Regions from separate parts of the Peribacillus sp. JNUCC41 genome, predicted to be linked through region 3. Evidence: riboswitches for the same ligand, from Rfam matches in the RefSeq annotation. Region 3 holds a riboswitch; each other region holds the start of a gene.

Region 1 (3,291 bases), 1.2 Mb from region 3:
AACTATTTTTTCAAACACTTCAAAAAGGACAATGACTTTCACACATGAAAAAACTGTCAGGAATCTCTACTGGGGAGCTTCCTGACAGTTGGTCATGCCGTACATGAAACAAACTCTGAAGTTATATTTATATTGTGGGGTTCTAATGGTGAATATAAACTATGGGGGCTATTTCGGAACGTTGTGAAATTCACGGGTAAATGCGCTGATTTTACGAGTAAAGTGCCAAAATTCACGAGTAAACGCTGATTTTACGCATTCCATGTGCATTGCCACTCACTTTTTCAAGGAAATTGCCAAGTACGCAAATCCCAATTCGATTCCGCAAAGCACAAAAAGGGTGATTAAAGTTTGGAACATCATGGTCTCCTCCTCCTCTAAGACTTAAAACAATCTTAAAGGATGAAACCCATACCAGAACAAGACCTTATTTGAAGAAATCTTCAGCAGCCCCACACTGTCCTCTTGCCCTGAAATGGGTTTCATACTGTACAATATAAAAAAAGAAAAAACGGTGATACCATGACAAATATTAAAGAAATAGCTCAATGTGCCGGTGTATCTGTCTCAACAGTGTCCCGTGTATTGAATGATCATCCATATGTAAGCCCAGATAAAAGAAAGAGCGTCTTGGAGGCCATCGATCGTTTGAATTATACGAGAAACATAAATGCCATTCATCTTTCAAAAGGTAAAACCAATCTTATCGGCATCATCATCCCCTTCAACAATCACCCATATTACGGGGCAATCGTTAACGGAATCACTAAACAGGCAAATGCAATTGGCTGTCATATCGTCATCTTTCAAACAAACTATGACAGAGAGAAGGAAATCGAGGCTTTTAATATGCTGCAAATGAAGCAGCTCGATGGCATTATCGTTTGTTCAAGGATTTCGGAAATGAAAATCCTTTTGGAATATCAAAAATACGGACCAATCATTTTGTGTGAAGATACGGCCCAGGCTGAATTCTCATCCATCAGCATTGATCATTATGCAGCTTTCTCCTGTGCCCTTGAGTACGTGATTGCTAAAGGATATAAGAAAATCGGATACAGCCTCGGCCGTAAAAAGAGCAGAAATAGTTCCCATCGTACAAAGGCCTTTAACGATATCATGAGTAAACATCAACTGATAAACAATAAAGAATGGCTGTTTGAAGGCAGTTATCACATCAAAGACGGTGAACAATTGTTTCAGGAATGGAATTCGATGATGGATAAACCTGAAGCCATCATCATCACGAATGATGACACGGCGGCTGGCTTCATTCTCACCGCTAAGAAATCGGGTATAAGGGTCCCGGAGGATGTGGCCATTCTCGGTTTCAATAATGATAGCCTGGGTGAAATGCTCGACATCACGACCATTTCCTTGCCGCTGGAATGGATTGGGAAAATGGCTGTGGACCTATTTGAGAATCCTGAGGTGGTCAAACATGTAAAACTGGACTACGCCCTTATAAAAAGAAGGACCGTTTAATGATCTCCATGCTTTATTTTGGTATATAGCCATTTGAATTCTTCCTTGCCGCCATCATTCATTAACTAGGAAAAAATAACCACATAAAATAATCATTGCGATATTCATGAGATTATTTTATAATTTTGATATAGTAAAGTTTACTCAATTACTAGCAATCTATTAGCGATTGCATGAATTTCATGAGAACTATCGTCTGACGTCACTTACAAGCTGGCGCAACGATTTTAGAAAATTGAATACTTCCTCATTTACCGATGAGTTAGAGGCTGCAGCTTATAAAAGTAAAACGGACGAGATTCTGGAAAATTCAAGACTCCGTTTGAAAGGATAAATTGCCGAAGTAAGGGTATATTCCATGTATATTCTTGCTGGCGGTGTTACCGAACAGGAACACCACTGTCACGCTTTTTCAAAAAAGCGTGGGGAGCTATCTTCGGAAGGATAAACGGGTTTATTATAAACAGCCGTCGATCTTTTTCGACTGCTGTTTTTTATTTTTCGTTCCCTTCCAATAAAAAGGAGTGTAACATCAATTGTCAAATTCACAATCAGCATCAAGCCCTACTGAACTGAAAAGGAGCCTGAAAGCGCGTCATTTAATGATGATTTCATTAGGTGGAACGATTGGAACAGGTTTATTTTTAGCAAGTGGCGGTGCCATTCATTCAGCCGGTCCCGGCGGTGCCTTGGTGGCATACGCAGTCATCGGCATCATGGTTTATTACTTAATGACAAGTCTTGCAGAAATGGCAGCGTTCATGCCAGTGGCCGGTTCATTCCGTGTCTATGCATCCAAATTCGTCGATCCGTCTTTCGGTTTTGCGATTGGTTGGAACTACTGGTATAACTGGGCAATCACCATTGCCGCTGAATTGGCAGCCGTTGTCTTAATTATGAAGTTCTGGTTCCCGGATAGTCCTTCAATTATCTGGAGTGCCATTGCATTAATCACTATGTTTCTTATCAATTACATGTCAGTTAAAGGTTTCGGGGAGGCAGAATTCTGGTTTGCCATGATCAAAGTCGTGACAGTCGTCATTTTCTTGATCACGGGTGTACTGATCATTCTCGGGATCATGGGTGGGAAAGACCCAATTGGTTTTTCAAATTTCACAATGGGCGAAGGTCCCTTTAACGGTGGGTTCTTCACGATCCTGGGCGTATTCATGGCTGCCGGCTTTTCATTCCAAGGAACGGAATTGCTTGGAGTGACTGCTGGTGAAAGTGAGGATCCAGAAAAAAATATCCCAAAGGCGATCAGATCCGTTTTCTGGCGCATCATCTTATTCTATATCCTTGCCATTTTTGTAATTGGAATGATCATTCCGTTTACCGATTCACGTTTATTGAGTGAAGATGTTGCCGTAAGTCCATTCACGCTTGTATTTGAACGGGCAGGCCTTGCATTTGCTGCATCCATCATGAACGCGATCATTCTATCATCCGTACTCTCTGCCGGTAACTCTGGCATGTACGCTTCAACCCGTATGCTATGGGACTTGGCACGTGATGGGAAAGCACCGAAATTCCTAGGCAAGTTAGATAAAAGAGGAGTACCCGTGAATGCACTTATCGTGACTTCTTTAGTAGGCTGCGTTGCATTCTTAGCTTCATTTTTCGGTGATGGCGTGGTTTATATCTGGTTATTGAACGCTTCAGGCATGGCGGGATTCGTCACCTGGGTCGGGATCGCGGTTGCCCATTATCGATTCCGCAAAGCTTACGCAGCTCAAGGCCTTGATATGAATGCTTTACCATTCCGAGCAAAAGGCTTCCCATTCGGGCCTATATTCGCACTTGTCC
Region 2 (3,291 bases), 930 kb from region 3:
AAATGTAATTACCTGTGGATGTTTCTTTAATGTATCATATAAAAGTTCTTTATTTTCCTGAGTTCCCCATAAGTCACTTCCATACACAGTGTCTTTAATGTGTTGATGAAGAAAAACAAAGATTGGTTGGCCCGGATTCTCTTTTTCTGCTGCAGCTAACTTTTCGCCGAGCCAGTTAATTTGATGAACAGAATATAAACCATGCGTATTACCATTTTCCGGACTTAACGTAATAAAATCATATCCATTTACTTTTTTATGATAGTAAAGAGAATCCATTCCTGTTTTTTCGAGAAAACGATCTTGTGCTTTTTCTACTGAAAGTCCATTCCAATAATCATGGTTTCCCATAGTGAACATGGATTGAACATCGCCTTGTTTCTTCTCATTATAAATGGAGAAGAACTTATCATATTCAGTAGCGTAGCCATAGTCCGTTAAATCCCCAACGACAACAAAAGCATCCTGTTTAGGCGCAGCTTTGTTTAATTGATCCATCGCTGTTCTAAACTTGTTCATATCAGCAGTTGATCCATCATTTATATGTACATCACTGATAACAGGAAAAACGAGCTCGGGTTTACGTTTATTATCTGAATTTGAAGATTCCGAGAATGCTTGTACATTTGATAAAGATGTTGTTAATCCCACCGTCACAATTGTCAACATTGCAGCAAATTTATTTTTCGCTTTCAAAATCATTTTCCTCCTATATATCGTTTAGCCGTTATGATTATGTAAGTATTTCCCAAGAAGTAAAATATCCTCCTTATTTTTTAATTTTTATATGGTTTACCAATTAAATAGTAACTTTACATTATTAATAAAATATAGGTTCAGTGTAATTTAAATATTAATAAATCAAATAATACCTATGGCCAATAGTCCTTCCGTTCACTTAAATTGTTTCTGAGGAAGACTCAAGATAATTTTTCGCTTGTAGTAATGATTTGCCTTTGCTTGATGTAATGGGGGAACTACCCCTAAACTACGTAGTTATCCCCACGAATCTTAATGGCTTTTATCATTCCATCTCATGGATTTGTAGATAGGTATTCTGTTATACGTATCTCGTTCCAATCCTGAAAGGAATGAAAGCAACAAGAGTTCAATCCGTTTGATCTTGTTTGGCTGTGGATTTATATCCATTTTCAGCAACATACTCGCTGGTATTATTGCCAGCTATAATGCTATCGAACATCTTCGGTTTGTTTTCCTCTTGCATGCAATTGTTCTGACCAGTTTTTATCGGACCACAGATAATTTTGTCTTTGGTTTGGTTAACATTAGCTTGATGTTATCAATGGCCATCCTTTTCAATTTTTTGATAGTGTAATTGAATCAATGGAGTCCTACTTACATGGAAGCGATCCGTTTTCTCGCTTGCTAAACGACACTGATTTTCATATCTTTTCTGCCCTTTGTTAAATTTGTATCATGTCGTACTCCCCACCTTGATCATCATTCTAAGTATTCATAAGATACATATCAATTTTCATAAGCTTTATAAATTGTAAAACTGACTATAAAAGATTGAAACTTTTCATACAGTTTGTTTAATAAAAACTATAAATGTTGAGATTACATAATATTAAAAAAGGTGAATCCATGTATTCTAAAAAAACATTTCTAAATTGTCCTTGCAATAAAGAGGATTCCTTGTTATATTACAGTCAATTAAATATTTTCTTACTTCATACTTTTTTTGAAGTGAGGATAGAGGAGCAAAGACCATTAGTACACATTTTGAGGAGAATGAGATCCCATGACTATTGTGGAAAGGGGAATTTGCCGAAGCGGAAAGAATCTCATGTTCTTGAAGCTGGTTCTGCTATTGAATAAATGCAGGACTGTCATATAGGAAACTATATGGAGGGCTATCTTATGCGCGGAAACATTTTTTTGATAAATATTGTTTCTACTGCAGCAGCGAATCCTCGTTGTTGCTTTTTTGCGTTTATTCCTGAATGGCCCTAACCACCTCTGAATTTTTATAAAAATTATACAAAAGGGTGTGAAGTTATGAATTTTGGCCAAGTTTTAACCGCAATGGTTACCCCGTTTAATCATAATGATGAGGTTGATTTTAATGCTACGAGAACTTTAGTAAATTATTTAATTACTAATGGTTCTGATGGATTAGTAATAGCTGGTACAACTGGAGAGTCTCCCACATTAACTGCAGAAGAGAAAGTGGATTTATTCAAAATGGTTGTAGAAATTGTTGATGGAAGAGTTCCAGTCATAGCTGGAACTGGCTCAAATAACACGAAGGCCTCCATCAGCTTAACCAAACAAGCAGAGGCAGCAGGAGTCGACGGAATCATGCTCGTTACCCCATACTATAACAAGCCGTCTCAAGAAGGATTATTCCAGCACTTTAGTGCTATTGCCCATTCAACATCATTACCGGTAATGCTTTATAATATCCCAGGACGAAGTGTCGTGAACATGTCCGTTGAGACGATTGTTAGCCTCTCAAAAATCAACAATATTGTGGCAGTAAAAGAAGCAAGTGGTGACTTAGATGCCATGGCACAAATCATCAGCAAAACAACTAGTCATTTTACATTGTACAGCGGCGATGATGGGTTAACATTACCGGTTTTTGCCATCGGAGGAACAGGCATTGTTTCGGTTGCTTCCCACATAATTGGCAATGAAATGCAAGAAATGATCAATAGCTTTAAAAATGGGGATGTCCAAGGTGCTGCCACTGCACATCGCAACCTTCTTCCAATTATGAAAGCATTATTTGCTGCACCAAGCCCAGCACCGGTAAAATCAGCATTAAATATGCGGGGGTTAAATGTTGGAGGTGTCCGCTTACCATTGGTCCCTTTAAACGATGAAGAAAAAAGAGCACTGCAAATAGCTCTACAACCGAGTAACGCAGAAGGAATTTTGTTAAGTAAATAAACTTAATGATTCATTAATCGAGTCTTCAATACTGATTTTCTGATTAAAACCCATAATAACCGGGCGAAATTAAAAAAGCAGTACAAACTTTGAATGAAGTGTACTGCTTTTTAATCGCTGCATGGCTCAATGCTTAATCTAGTTGAGCAATATAATGATTTTATAGGATTAAGGGCAAAAGGAGAATTTACATTTTCAAGAAAAATATATGGTGTATCCAGTAGGAATTGTAAATGTCGAATTTTCTATAGCGATGATTACGGGGATTGATCATAAGCTTATTATTTCTAGTGATGTTGATATGTAATTATTAATACAGAGTCGTTCCTTCAATCTATAATGGCTCCTTAACAAATTCAAAAGAAATAAAGT
Region 3 (3,291 bases):
GGTCTTATTTTACGGGATCTCATGATGGAAAAACATTTCGGCTCGTGAATGAGATTGAGGATTTCGAATACATCGTCACCTCTTCCAATATCGAGGCTCTTATTTTAGAGTTGAACTTAATCAAAAAACATGACCCAAAATATAATGTCATGCTAAAGGATGATAAGACGTATCCTTTCATCAAGCTGACTGCGGAACGCCACCCACGTCTAATCATTACGCGAAAAGTAAAAAAAGACAAAGGGAAATATTTCGGTCCTTATCCGAATGCATTTGCAGCTAACGAAACGAAAAAATTGCTCGACCGCATCTATCCCCTAAGAAAATGCAATACATTACCAGATCGCGTTTGTCTCTACTATCATCTTGGACAGTGCCTGGCCCCATGTGTATATGAAGTAGAGGAACAGGAATATAAAAAAATGGTGGATGATATCAACCGGTTCTTGAACGGCGGGCATACTGAAATAAAAAAAGAACTGACTGAAAAAATGCTAGTGGCATCAGAAGAGCTCGATTTCGAGAGGGCCAAGGAGTTCCGTGACAAGATTGCCCACATTGATATTACGATGGAGAAGCAAAAAATGATGACGACCGATTTCATCGACAGGGATGTATTTGGGTTTGCCTATGATAAAGGCTGGATGTGCGTACAGGTATTTTTTGTTCGGCAGGGTAAATTAATAGAAAGGGATGTTTCACTTTTTCCGGTCTATGATGAACCCGAACAGGAACTTCTTACATTCCTCGGTCAATTTTACGAGATTACGAACCATTTTAAACCAAAGGAAATCTTGCTGCCTGAATCAGTGGATGCCGAAATGGCCGAAGGACTGCTTGGGGTCAAAACGATTCACCCCAAAAGGGGGGCGAAAAAAGACATGCTTAAATTGGCGAATAAAAATGCCTCCATCGCCCTTCAGGAAAAATTCTCTTTGATTGAAAGGGATGAAGAAAGAACGATCAATGCGGTGGAAAACCTCGGGAACCAACTGGGTATCTACACCCCGCATCGAATTGAAGCTTTCGATAACTCCAATATCCAGGGAAGTGACCCTGTTTCCGCTTTAGTCGTGTTCATTGATGGGAAGCCGGAAAAAAGAGAGTACCGAAAATATAAGATCAAGACGGTCCAAGGACCTGATGATTATGAATCGATGCGTGAAGTGGTCAGAAGAAGGTATTCACGAGTATTGAAAGAAGGGCTGCCGCTTCCGGACTTGATCATCATTGATGGCGGAAAGGGACATGTCGAAGCCGTTCGGGATATTTTGGAGAATGAATTGGGCCTTGAGATTCCGCTTTCAGGCCTCATTAAGGATGAAAAGCATAGGACATCGCAATTGATGATCGGAAATCCTCTTGAAATCGTACCTCTTGATTCTCGGAGCCAGGAATTTTACCTATTGCAAAGAATTCAGGATGAAGTGCATCGGTTCGCTATTACTTTTCATCGCCAGCTGCGTGGGAAAAATGCGGTTCACTCCCAGCTTGATGATATTCCAGGAGTCGGGGAAAAAAGAAGGAAGCAATTATTAAGGCATTTTGGATCATTGAAGAAAATCAAAGAGGCAACAGTCGAGGAAATCATGGAAGCTGGTATGCCAAAAGGGGTAGCCGAGGGAATCGTTAGAAAATTACAAGAATAATCTTGCTACCGATAAATCACTATGCTATGATTAAAAGGAATTTTTAACTAGACAACTTAAAAGTGCTGATAGAGGTGCGGAATTCAAGAGTAAAGACCTGGAGAAGTATGAGCTTCCATGAAAGGTTTTGAAAGGGGATGACGCCGAAGGAAGACAAGACTCATACCTTGTTTTCCTGGTCCGACATTTAATAAATGGCGGATTGTCAGGGTTTATACCCTGGAGAGCTATCTCACTGTGTTTACAGTATTGGATATGTGATCACAGCAATGAGATATTTCTCATTGCTTTTTTTATTGCCTAAAAAGTAGAGAGGGTGCATGAGGATGGCATTAATCGTTCAAAAATTCGGCGGAACATCCGTCGGTAGCGTAGAAAAAATCAAAAATGTTGCCAATCGGGTAATCGAGGAAGCGGAGAATGGAAATGAGGTAGTCGTCGTTGTTTCAGCCATGGGGAAAACAACGGACCAATTGGTTGCCATGGCCCGTGATATTTCCGGAAACCCGAGCAAAAGGGAAATGGATATGCTATTGACTACTGGGGAACAGGTAACGATTTCCCTGTTAACGATGGCATTGATTGAAGAAGGGCATGAAGCCATTTCGTATACTGGCTGGCAGGCTGGCATGCAAACGGAATCCGTTCATGGGAATGCCCGAATTTTAAACATCGATGCTTCAAGGATCCAAGCTCAGCTTCAACGGAAGAAAATAGTGGTTGTGGCCGGTTTCCAAGGTAACGACGTAAATGGGGAAATCACTACCTTGGGGCGAGGCGGTTCCGATACGACGGCGGTTGCCATCGCCGCCGCGCTAAATGCGGATAGATGCGATATTTATACGGATGTAACGGGTGTTTTCACAACGGATCCACGCTACATAAAAGGCGCGCGAAAACTCCAATCCATTTCTTACGATGAAATGCTGGAACTTGCCAACCTGGGGGCGGGCGTCCTTCATCCAAGGGCAGTCGAATATGCAAAAAATTATCAAATTCCGCTTGAAGTCCGTTCAAGCATGGTGAGAGAGTCAGGAACGATCATTGAGGAGGAAGCAACTATGGAAGAAAATTTAATTGTACGCGGCATTGCTTTTGAAGACAGTATTACGAGGGTCACAATTTATGGTTTGCCCCAATCACTTGGTGCATTATCCACAATCTTTACGACACTTGCGAAAAACCAAATTAATGTGGACATCATCATACAAAGCATGACAGCCGAGGATACGACCAATCTATCTTTTTCCACAAAAAGTGAAGATACGGAAGCGGCCTTGATCGTGCTGGAAAATAATAAAGAACAATTGGGATTCGACCGGGTCGAAACGGAGAGCGGGTTGGCCAAAGTGTCCATCGTCGGATCTGGTATGGTATCCAATCCCGGAGTGGCTGCCGAGATGTTTGAAGTGATGGCCAATACAGGCATCCAGGTGAAAATGGTCAGCACATCGGAAATTAAAGTTTCGACTGTCGTCAATGAAAAGGAAATGGTGAAGGCGGTTGAATCCCTTCATGAAGCATTTAAACTTGGTCAGCATGCAAATGTGCTAGCTTAAGTGCAGGAGTCCAATAAAAAACAGACTTCCGGTAAAAAGGGTAAGTCTGTTTTAAGGGCTAATTAGATTGGATCTCTGGGATC

What was found. Region 3 has a riboswitch for lysine ahead of JNUCC41_RS01080 (aspartate kinase). Riboswitches for the same ligand answer to the same signal wherever they lie in the genome.
Region 1: linked by a shared signal. The riboswitch ahead of JNUCC41_RS07100 (amino acid permease) and the one ahead of JNUCC41_RS01080 (aspartate kinase) in region 3 are both predicted to bind lysine.
Region 2: linked by a shared signal. The riboswitch ahead of dapA (4-hydroxy-tetrahydrodipicolinate synthase) and the one ahead of JNUCC41_RS01080 (aspartate kinase) in region 3 are both predicted to bind lysine.

What each region holds. Positions count from the first base shown of each region.
Region 1 covers NZ_CP062163.1:1,410,155-1,413,445, forward strand. The annotation lists gene JNUCC41_RS07095 (LacI family DNA-binding transcriptional regulator) at 523-1,485, shown strand; lysine riboswitch at 1,741-1,926, shown strand; gene JNUCC41_RS07100 (amino acid permease) at 2,022-3,291, shown strand, end outside.
Region 2 covers NZ_CP062163.1:4,776,676-4,779,966, forward strand. The annotation lists gene JNUCC41_RS23085 (metallophosphoesterase) at 1-696, opposite strand, end outside; partial or broken gene JNUCC41_RS26935 (MFS transporter) at 1,000-1,315, shown strand; lysine riboswitch at 1,710-1,888, shown strand; gene dapA (4-hydroxy-tetrahydrodipicolinate synthase) at 2,023-2,919, shown strand.
Region 3 covers NZ_CP062163.1:218,752-222,042, reverse strand. The annotation lists gene uvrC (excinuclease ABC subunit UvrC) at 1-1,649, shown strand, start outside; lysine riboswitch at 1,711-1,887, shown strand; gene JNUCC41_RS01080 (aspartate kinase) at 1,976-3,208, shown strand; gene JNUCC41_RS01075 (YslB family protein) at 3,271-3,291, opposite strand, start outside.